DNA from 2 places in the Parageobacillus sp. G301 genome. Region 1 is predicted to be linked to the other one. Evidence: riboswitches for the same ligand, from Rfam matches in the RefSeq annotation. Region 1 holds a riboswitch; the other holds the start of a gene.
The links. A riboswitch is a leader RNA that binds a small molecule or an ion and turns the genes downstream of it on or off. The one in region 1 is predicted to bind S-adenosylmethionine.
Positions count from the first base shown of each region.

Region 1 (4,074 bases):
ATCGAAAACGCTCGGTACGCCAGATTGGAAAATTATTATTTTTCAAATTCTACCTAATTTAAGTTCGATCATCATCGTAAACTTAACATTAAACCTTGCCGGGAATATTGGAATTGAATCAGGCTTAAGCTATTTAGGCTTTGGATTGCCGGAAAGCACGCCAAGTCTAGGGACGCTGGTCAGCTATGCAATGAATCCGGATGTTTTGCAAAATAAATGGTGGGTTTGGCTGCCAGCATCATTGCTTATTTTAGTAATGATGTTGTGTATAAATTTTATCGGCCAAGCGTTAAAACGCGCGGCGGATGCAAGACAACGATTAGGATAAAGGGGGAGAAAAACAGTGAGAAAAAAATGGCAGTGGAAGTTTTTTGTGGTGCTCGTTGTCCTTTTATTAGGATTAACGGCGTGCAGCAGCAACTCCACAAACAACAAAGACAACAAAAATCAAACGGCGCAAAAGGAAGACATCAGCAAATTCCCAATGACCGTCAAAAATGACGGAAAAATCGTAGATGATGGTGTATTAAAATATGGATTAGTATCCGATACACCATTTGAAGGAACGCTTAGCTATGCGTTTTACACAGGGCAACCGGATGCAGAAATTTTGCAGTTTTTCGATGAATCACTTTTCCGTACAAACGGAGACTATGAAATTACGAACGATGGCGCGGCGACATACGAACTTTCCGATGATAAAAAAACGATAACGATCAAAATTAAAGATAATGTCAAATGGCATGACGGTGAGCCTGTGAAAGCGGAAGATTTAGAATACGCTTACTTAGTCATCGGCCATAAAGATTATACGGGCGTCCGCTACGGAGACGCGCTCATTCAAGATATTGTCGGCATGGAGGAATACCACAGCGGAAAAGCGGACAAAATTTCCGGAATTAAAGTCATTGATGACAAAACATTAACCATTACATGGAAACATGCCAATCCATCTGTGCTGACAGGCATTTGGGCATATCCGCTTCCAAAACATTATTTAAAAGATGTTCCGATTAAAGATTTGGCGAAATCGGATAAAATCCGCAAAAACCCAATTGGTTTTGGTCCATTTAAAGTGAAAAAGATCGTTCCAGGCGAATCGGTCGAATTCGTCCGCAACGACGATTATTGGGCCGGAAAGCCGAACTTAAAAGGCGTTATTTTAAAAGTCGTCAGCCCGCAAGTCGTATTGCAAGCTCTTAAAAAAGGCGAGATTGACATTGCGGAATTCCCGACAGATCAATATGTCAACGCGAAAGGGACAAAAAACATTCAATTTGTCGGCAAAATTGATTTAGCTTACAACTACATCGGTTTTAAACTCGGCCACTGGGATGCGAAGAAGCAAGAAAACGTGATGGATAATCCAAAATTCCAAAACAAAAAGCTTCGCCAAGCGATGGCATACGCGATTAATAACAAGGAAGTCGCAGACAGACTTTATCACGGTTTACGCTTCCCGGCAACGACGTTAATTCCGCCATCCTTCCCAGGATACCATGATAAAAACGCAAAAGGATATACGTATGATCCAGAAAAGGCGAAAAAATTGCTGGATGAAGCAGGATATAAAGATGTCGATGGCGACGGCTTCCGTGAAGATCCAAACGGCAAGAAGTTTACGATTAACTTCCTGTCAATGAGCGGCGGGGATATTGCCGAACCGCTGGCGAAATTTTACATGCAATGCTGGAAAGACGTCGGTTTGAATGTGCAACTGGTTGATGGCCGCTTGGCGGAATTCAACTCGTTCTATGACATGGTTGAAAAAGATAACCCGAAAGTCGATGTGTTCGCCGCGGCGTGGTACACTGGAACCGATGTGGACCCGTATGGATTATATGGACGCGATGTGATGTTTAACTATTCTCGATGGGTGAACGAGAAAAATGATGAATTGTTAGAAAAAGGACATTCCGAGCAAGCATTCGATAAAGAATACCGCAAGAAAATTTACAACGAATGGCAAGCGCTGATGAATGAAGAAGTACCTGTCATCCCGACTCTGTACCGCTCGATTATTTATGCGGTAAACAATCGTGTGAAAAACTTTACCGTCGACCCTAGCTCAAAATTAACATGGAAAGATGTTGGTGTCACTTCCGAAAAACCAGAAGTAGCGCAATAATAAAAAGAGGGGAGAGCGCCTTTGCTCTCCCTTCCTCGTTTGTGAAAATCAAAAAATGATTGTCATCACAATGGCACCATGATAAGATAAAAACAAACTGCATACAGTCTTATCAAGAGTGGACGAGAGATCGGGCTCTATGACTCCACAGCAACCTGCGTATTACGCAAGGTGCTCCAACCCGCAAAGCGTCTTTCGCTTTGGATGATAAGAACGGTTACCCCCTTTCGCATCATTCATGGCGAAAGGGGTTTTTATGTATGTGCAAAGAAGGAGGTGGGAATGTCGATTGCGCGAAAATGATTTGATTCGCAGCTATATGGCGGCACACTTAACGGTAGCATCGTTTGCTTCCCATGTCGCCCGTTGTGTCCAAAAACAGCTTTTGCAATTTGACCGACAGGCAGCGATTCATTTTGATAGCAGCCAAAATGTTTTCCATCTATACGGATATACGCAAGGGAAGATGTTTTCGCTTCTTCTGACATTTGCGGAAGTGGAAGAATGGAAAGCCGCTGGCCCTTATGCGCTTGACCGCTACATTTTTTGCGAATTAGAGGAAAAAGGAATTTCGATCGTACATATGACTCCATATTTGCGATCGGTATTTTCACAATCTTGAAAATAATGGAAAAAGGGGAGAAACATAATGGCAGTAAAAAAATTTGAACACGTCGGCATTCAAGTAAAAGACATCGAAACATCGAAAAAGTTTTATCAAGAGGTAGTCGGATTGGAACTACTTAGCGAGATGACGCATACGAACGGTACAATGAAATTGGCGTTTTTAGGGTTGGATGGCTCAGTCATTGTCGAATTGATCGAAGGGTATAATCCGAATTTGCCGACGGAAGGAAAAGTGCATCACGTCGCCTTTACCGTTGAAGGAATTGAACAAGAAAAAGAACGGATTCAATCGCTCGGCGTTCCGCTTGTATGGGAAGAGATTACGACGCTGCCAAACGGGGCGAAATATTTGTTCTTTCTTGGACCGGATGGTGAATGGATCGAATTTTATGAACCGGCTAAGTAAGAAAAGCGGAGATGCTTGTTGGACTCTTAACAACTAAAACCGCTCTGTTCAGCTTTAAACAGAGCGGTTTTTTCATGATGTTTCGGTGATATATGGAAATTTTCGAAATACCCATTTCAGCACGTTCGGTACGACGATAATGACAAGAAGAAGACGTACAAATTGCAAGGAGCTGACAATCGCTGGATCTCCTCCGACCGTTTGCGCCGTTAATACCATTTCCACAAGTCCTCCTGGCGCAAGACTCAACAGCGCGGTCGACAGCGGAAGATCGGTTAATTCCGCAAATACGTAGCCACATCCGAACGATAGAGCAATTAATACTAACGCAAGCAAGAAATATACCCAGCTAAATTTTCCGCCAAGCTTAATATCTTCTAAGGTAATGCGTTCTCCCATGTTTATTCCGACACTAATTTGCGCCAAAATAATCAACCATACAGGCAGTAACGGCAGGTTCACACCAGCCGCATGCATAACTGCCGTTACGGCAAGCGGCCCGACGACGTATGCTGCCGGAATGATGTTTCGTAAAAGAAGCGCACCGAAAATACTTAACAAAAACCAAGTGTAATGACCATCGGAAGAGACAGCTGCCGCCTGAGCGGTTGCGTTTCCTGGCGACGCGTGTCCGTTCAACCAATGGACAACGACTGTTGGCACAAGAAAAACGACCGTTAATAAACGAATCGTTTGGAAAATGGTTACTAAAGCAGTATTCGCGTTCAACGACTCACTTGCGGCAACCATTTCCGACAGCCCGCCAGGAACAGATGCAAACACACTTGTCACTTTATCAATATGTGTCCATTTCGTCACCGCGATGCTGTTTATAATGTTAATAGCAATTAGCAATGCGGTGGCAACGAGAAACGGAACAATATATGGCGCAATCGTTAATAGCGTTTCTTTT
Region 1 covers NZ_BSDB01000001.1:943,054-947,127, reverse strand. The annotation lists gene QSJ37_RS04790 (ABC transporter permease) at 1-328, shown strand, start outside; gene opp4A (oligopeptide ABC transporter substrate-binding protein) at 344-2,128, shown strand; SAM riboswitch class I at 2,235-2,342, shown strand; gene QSJ37_RS04780 (hypothetical protein) at 2,418-2,750, shown strand; gene QSJ37_RS04775 (VOC family protein) at 2,778-3,161, shown strand; gene QSJ37_RS04770 (AbrB family transcriptional regulator) at 3,234-4,074, opposite strand, start outside.

Region 2 (4,074 bases), 550 kb from region 1:
TCCTTTGATATTGTATCGAAAGTCGACTTATCGGAAGTCACCAATGCGATCAACATCGCGATGAAAGAAATTAAAAACCGCTATGACTTTAAAGGCAGCAAAAGCGACATTTCGCTAGACAAAGACGAACTCATCCTTATTTCCGACGATGAATTTAAATTAGAGCAGCTAAAAGACGTGCTCATCGGCAAGCTCATTAAACGCGGCGTGCCGACGAAAAACATCCAATACGGCAAAATTGAGCCAGCTTCTGGGGGCACAGTGCGCCAGCGCGCCAAACTTGTGCAAGGCATCGATAAAGAAAACGCGAAAAAAATCAATACGATCATTAAAAACACTGGCCTGAAAGTGAAAAGCCAAGTACAGGACGATCAAATCCGCGTCAGCGGCAAAAGCAAAGATGACTTGCAAAAGGTCATCGCCGCGATTCGCGAAGCGGACTTGCCGATTGATGTGCAATTTGTCAATTATCGATAAAAACGTGATGCTACGGGCACTAAGCGCCCGTAGCATCTTTTTTCATACCCTTTCCATCTATTTCCATTATGCATTTTAGACACAATTATTCAAAGAAAAAACCCCAGCCCAACAATACTAGACGTAATGACCAGTAAAGCAGCAAAAGCAATTGGAAGAATGTCTCGCACAAACTGTCCTTCCTGTCCAGACTGGTTAGTGATAGAGGCCGCTAAAGCGATTCTCGATGGAGATGCCATGGTCATGTTCGATGCGGAGACGTTTTGTGCGGTGGCATATAATAGTGCGGGACTATGTAATTGCTCAGCCATCGTGCTTTGAAAATGGGAAAACATGGCGTTAGCCGCGCTGTTGCTGCCGCTCATAAATCCGCTGATCGCACCGATGAGCGGAGAAGCGATGATAAACCACGAGCCTACTAGTGCAGCAATATGTGCGGCCAGGAAATTCGTCATTCCCGATCCTTCCATCACGCTCGACATCGCGATAAAACCCGTTGTTGCTATTACGGCGGGATATACTTGTTTGATGGTTTTTCCTGCACAGGTTTTTAGTTGAACGCTGGTCAGCCGATATAGCCATATCGCTGTCAGCGAAGCAAGGAACAGGGCAAAACCTGGGCTATACAACAGCTCCAACCGAAAATGATATTCCGGCCATTGAATAACGAGGATGCTTGTAACGATTCTCTTACATGCAGCAGAGAAATGAGAAACGAATATATATATTGTTAAAACGGCATATGGTACCATTGCCTTCCAAAAGTTTCCCCTCCCAATAACTACATGCACCGCAGCGGCCTTTCTCCTCTTTTGGCTGATCAACGCCTTTAGTTTCCAATAGACAATGAGCAAAAAAGCGGCAGCTCCTCCCGCCAATACGCCCGCCAGTTCGGTAGATATATACACGCTGGAAGCCCATGTCACAAATGACAACACGAACGAAACGACAATAATGGAATCAAAATATTGTCTTATCGCCTTTTTGCCGCCGCTAATGGCCACAATAACAACCGCATAAAAAAGAAATAGCGGCGCACTTGCCATCGCGCTATACTCCCCCAATTGATGTAAAGGAACTCCGGACAACTCTGCATTAATGACCGTACCGATGGCAAGCGCTCCCCACGGCACGGCCGACTGCGTCAATAATGATAACATCATTGTCTTCTTCGCTGAAAATCCTAGCGAAAGATATAATGGGGCAGCGATCACCACAGCGATGCCAAAGCCGCTGACCGCTTCTAGAAAAGGACCTAAAGCGGCAGAAATAAGCAGCCCCTGTTCTGCTTTTGAGCGGCAAAAGCGTGATAAACCGTAAGACATCCTATCCATTGCCCCGCTTTCATTCAGCAAGTTGTATAAAAGCAGCCCAAACACTAATACATAAATAACCGTACCGGACAACAATATGCCGCGAATAGAGGAATGAAGCAAATCCTGCACCGATGCATCAAAAGAAAAAAAAGCCAATACGAAAGCCAATCCATACGAACAGACAGCGGTGTACATCGCCGGCATTTTCAGCCAAACCAAGCAAATAAGAGCGAATAAAATCGGTAACCCTGCTAATAAGAAATGAATCACATCATGCATGGAACATTCCCCCCTCCCCTTTTATCCACTATAGTGGATATATATATTATTCTCTACAGAAAAACTGTAAGTCAAGACAAAATTTCCACTATAGTGTAATATATAATGAGAGGTGAAAGACAGTCATGAATTTTGGAAAAAACGTGCGAGAAGCGAGAAAGCGTAAATCTCTTTCACTCCAGGCATTATCGGAGCGCTGCGGGGTTAGCCGTTCGATGTTATCGCAAATCGAGAGAGGAGAAAAAAATCCAACGATTCAAGTAGCTTGCCAGATCGCTGAAGGGTTAGATATGACTCTTTCACAATTATTAGGGGAAGATGAGCAAAGCGAAGTCATTATCATTAGAAAAGATGAACGATATGTATATAAAGACGAACGGAGCGGCTTTGAGCGGCATCTTTTATCCCCTTCTTTTCCATCAAAAGGAATTGAGTTTGTTTTCAATCGGATTCCGCCAAAACAAGAGTCCGGTATTTTTCCAAAGCATAAAAAAGGAGTAAAAGAGTATATATCTGTAGCTAAAGGTAAGTTAAGAGTCGTGCTCGGAACCCAGTCATATGACCTCGAAGAAGGAGATTCGATGTACTACGAAGCTGATATGGAACATCGTTTCATCAATATCGGGGAGAATGAATGCCACTACTACCTAGTCATTGATTCCAATCATATACGTTCACTATAGTGAACAACACTACTTTTTAAGCATTATGCTTTTTTCTATTGAGGATAGAATATTTTCTTGAAAACGATTCCATTATATTGAATATTTTCAGAAAATGCTTTACATTATATATTAACTATATCGTTGAAGCGTTTGACTACAACTTCATAACGAATTTCTTATCAAGAGAGGGGGAGGGACTGGCCCGGTGAACCCTCAGCAACCTGGCGGAAGTCAAGGTGCTAAATCCAGACAGGCGAAAGCGCCTGGAAGATAAGAAGAGACGATACATAAAAAGTCTTCTTCTTATAGAAGGCTTTTTTCTTTTACTATCTTCATAGAACGGGGGAATGAGCGTGGGGCTTTTGCAAGATTTAAAAGAACGCATCCTCATCGCCGATGGCGCGATGGGAACGCTATTATACTCGCACGGCGTCGACCGATGTTTTGAAGAACTAAATTTATCAAAACCGGAAGACATCATTCACATTCATGAAGCATATATCGCCGCGGGCGCAGAAGTAATCCAAACGAATACATATGGCGCCAACTATGTCAAACTTGCCCGCTACGGATTGGAAGATGAAGTGCCATCCATTAACCGCGCGGCAGTAAGGCTCGCCAAAAAGGCGGCGGGAAATAAAGCCTATGTGCTTGGAACGATCGGCGGATTACGGAGCATCAATAAAAGCGCCGTTTCCATCGAAGAGGTAAAGCGGACGTTTCGCGAGCAATTGTTTGTGCTTTTAAATGAGGACATCGACGGCTTGTTGCTCGAGACGTATTACGATTTAGAAGAATTAGAGACGGTTCTTGCAATCGCGCGCAAAGAAACGGATAAGCCGATTATCGCGCACGTCTCCCTCCACGAAGTTGGCGTCTTGCAAGACGGCACTCCCCTTTCTGAAGCGTTGGCGCGCTTGGAGCAGTTGGGAGCCGATGTCATCGGTCTAAATTGCCGTCTCGGTCCATATCATATGATTCGTTCGCTCGAGGAAGTGCCGCTGCCGAAAAAAGCGTTTCTTTCCGCGTATCCGAACGCAAGCTTGCCGGATTATCGCGACGGACGGCTTATCTATGAAACAAACACCGATTATTTTAAAGAAACAGCGCTTGCCTTCCGTGAGCAAGGCGTGCGCCTGATTGGAGGGTGCTGCGGCACGACGCCGAAACATATCGAAGCGATAGCAAATGCCTTAACCGATCGGACACCAATTACAGAAAAAGTCGTTAAACAACGTCATGTTCCGATTTCTATCCAAACAAACGAACCAAATGCCGTACCGCCGCTGCAAGATATCGTACGTAAGCGGCGCTCGGTGATCGTCGAGCTTGACCCG
Region 2 covers NZ_BSDB01000001.1:1,488,194-1,492,267, forward strand. The annotation lists gene QSJ37_RS07600 (YajQ family cyclic di-GMP-binding protein) at 1-477, shown strand, start outside; gene QSJ37_RS07605 (L-lactate permease) at 567-2,072, opposite strand; gene QSJ37_RS07610 (helix-turn-helix domain-containing protein) at 2,198-2,755, shown strand; SAM riboswitch class I at 2,911-3,014, shown strand; gene QSJ37_RS07615 (bifunctional homocysteine S-methyltransferase/methylenetetrahydrofolate reductase) at 3,091-4,074, shown strand, end outside.
Region 2: another riboswitch for S-adenosylmethionine. It lies ahead of QSJ37_RS07615 (bifunctional homocysteine S-methyltransferase/methylenetetrahydrofolate reductase); the one in region 1 lies ahead of QSJ37_RS04780 (hypothetical protein).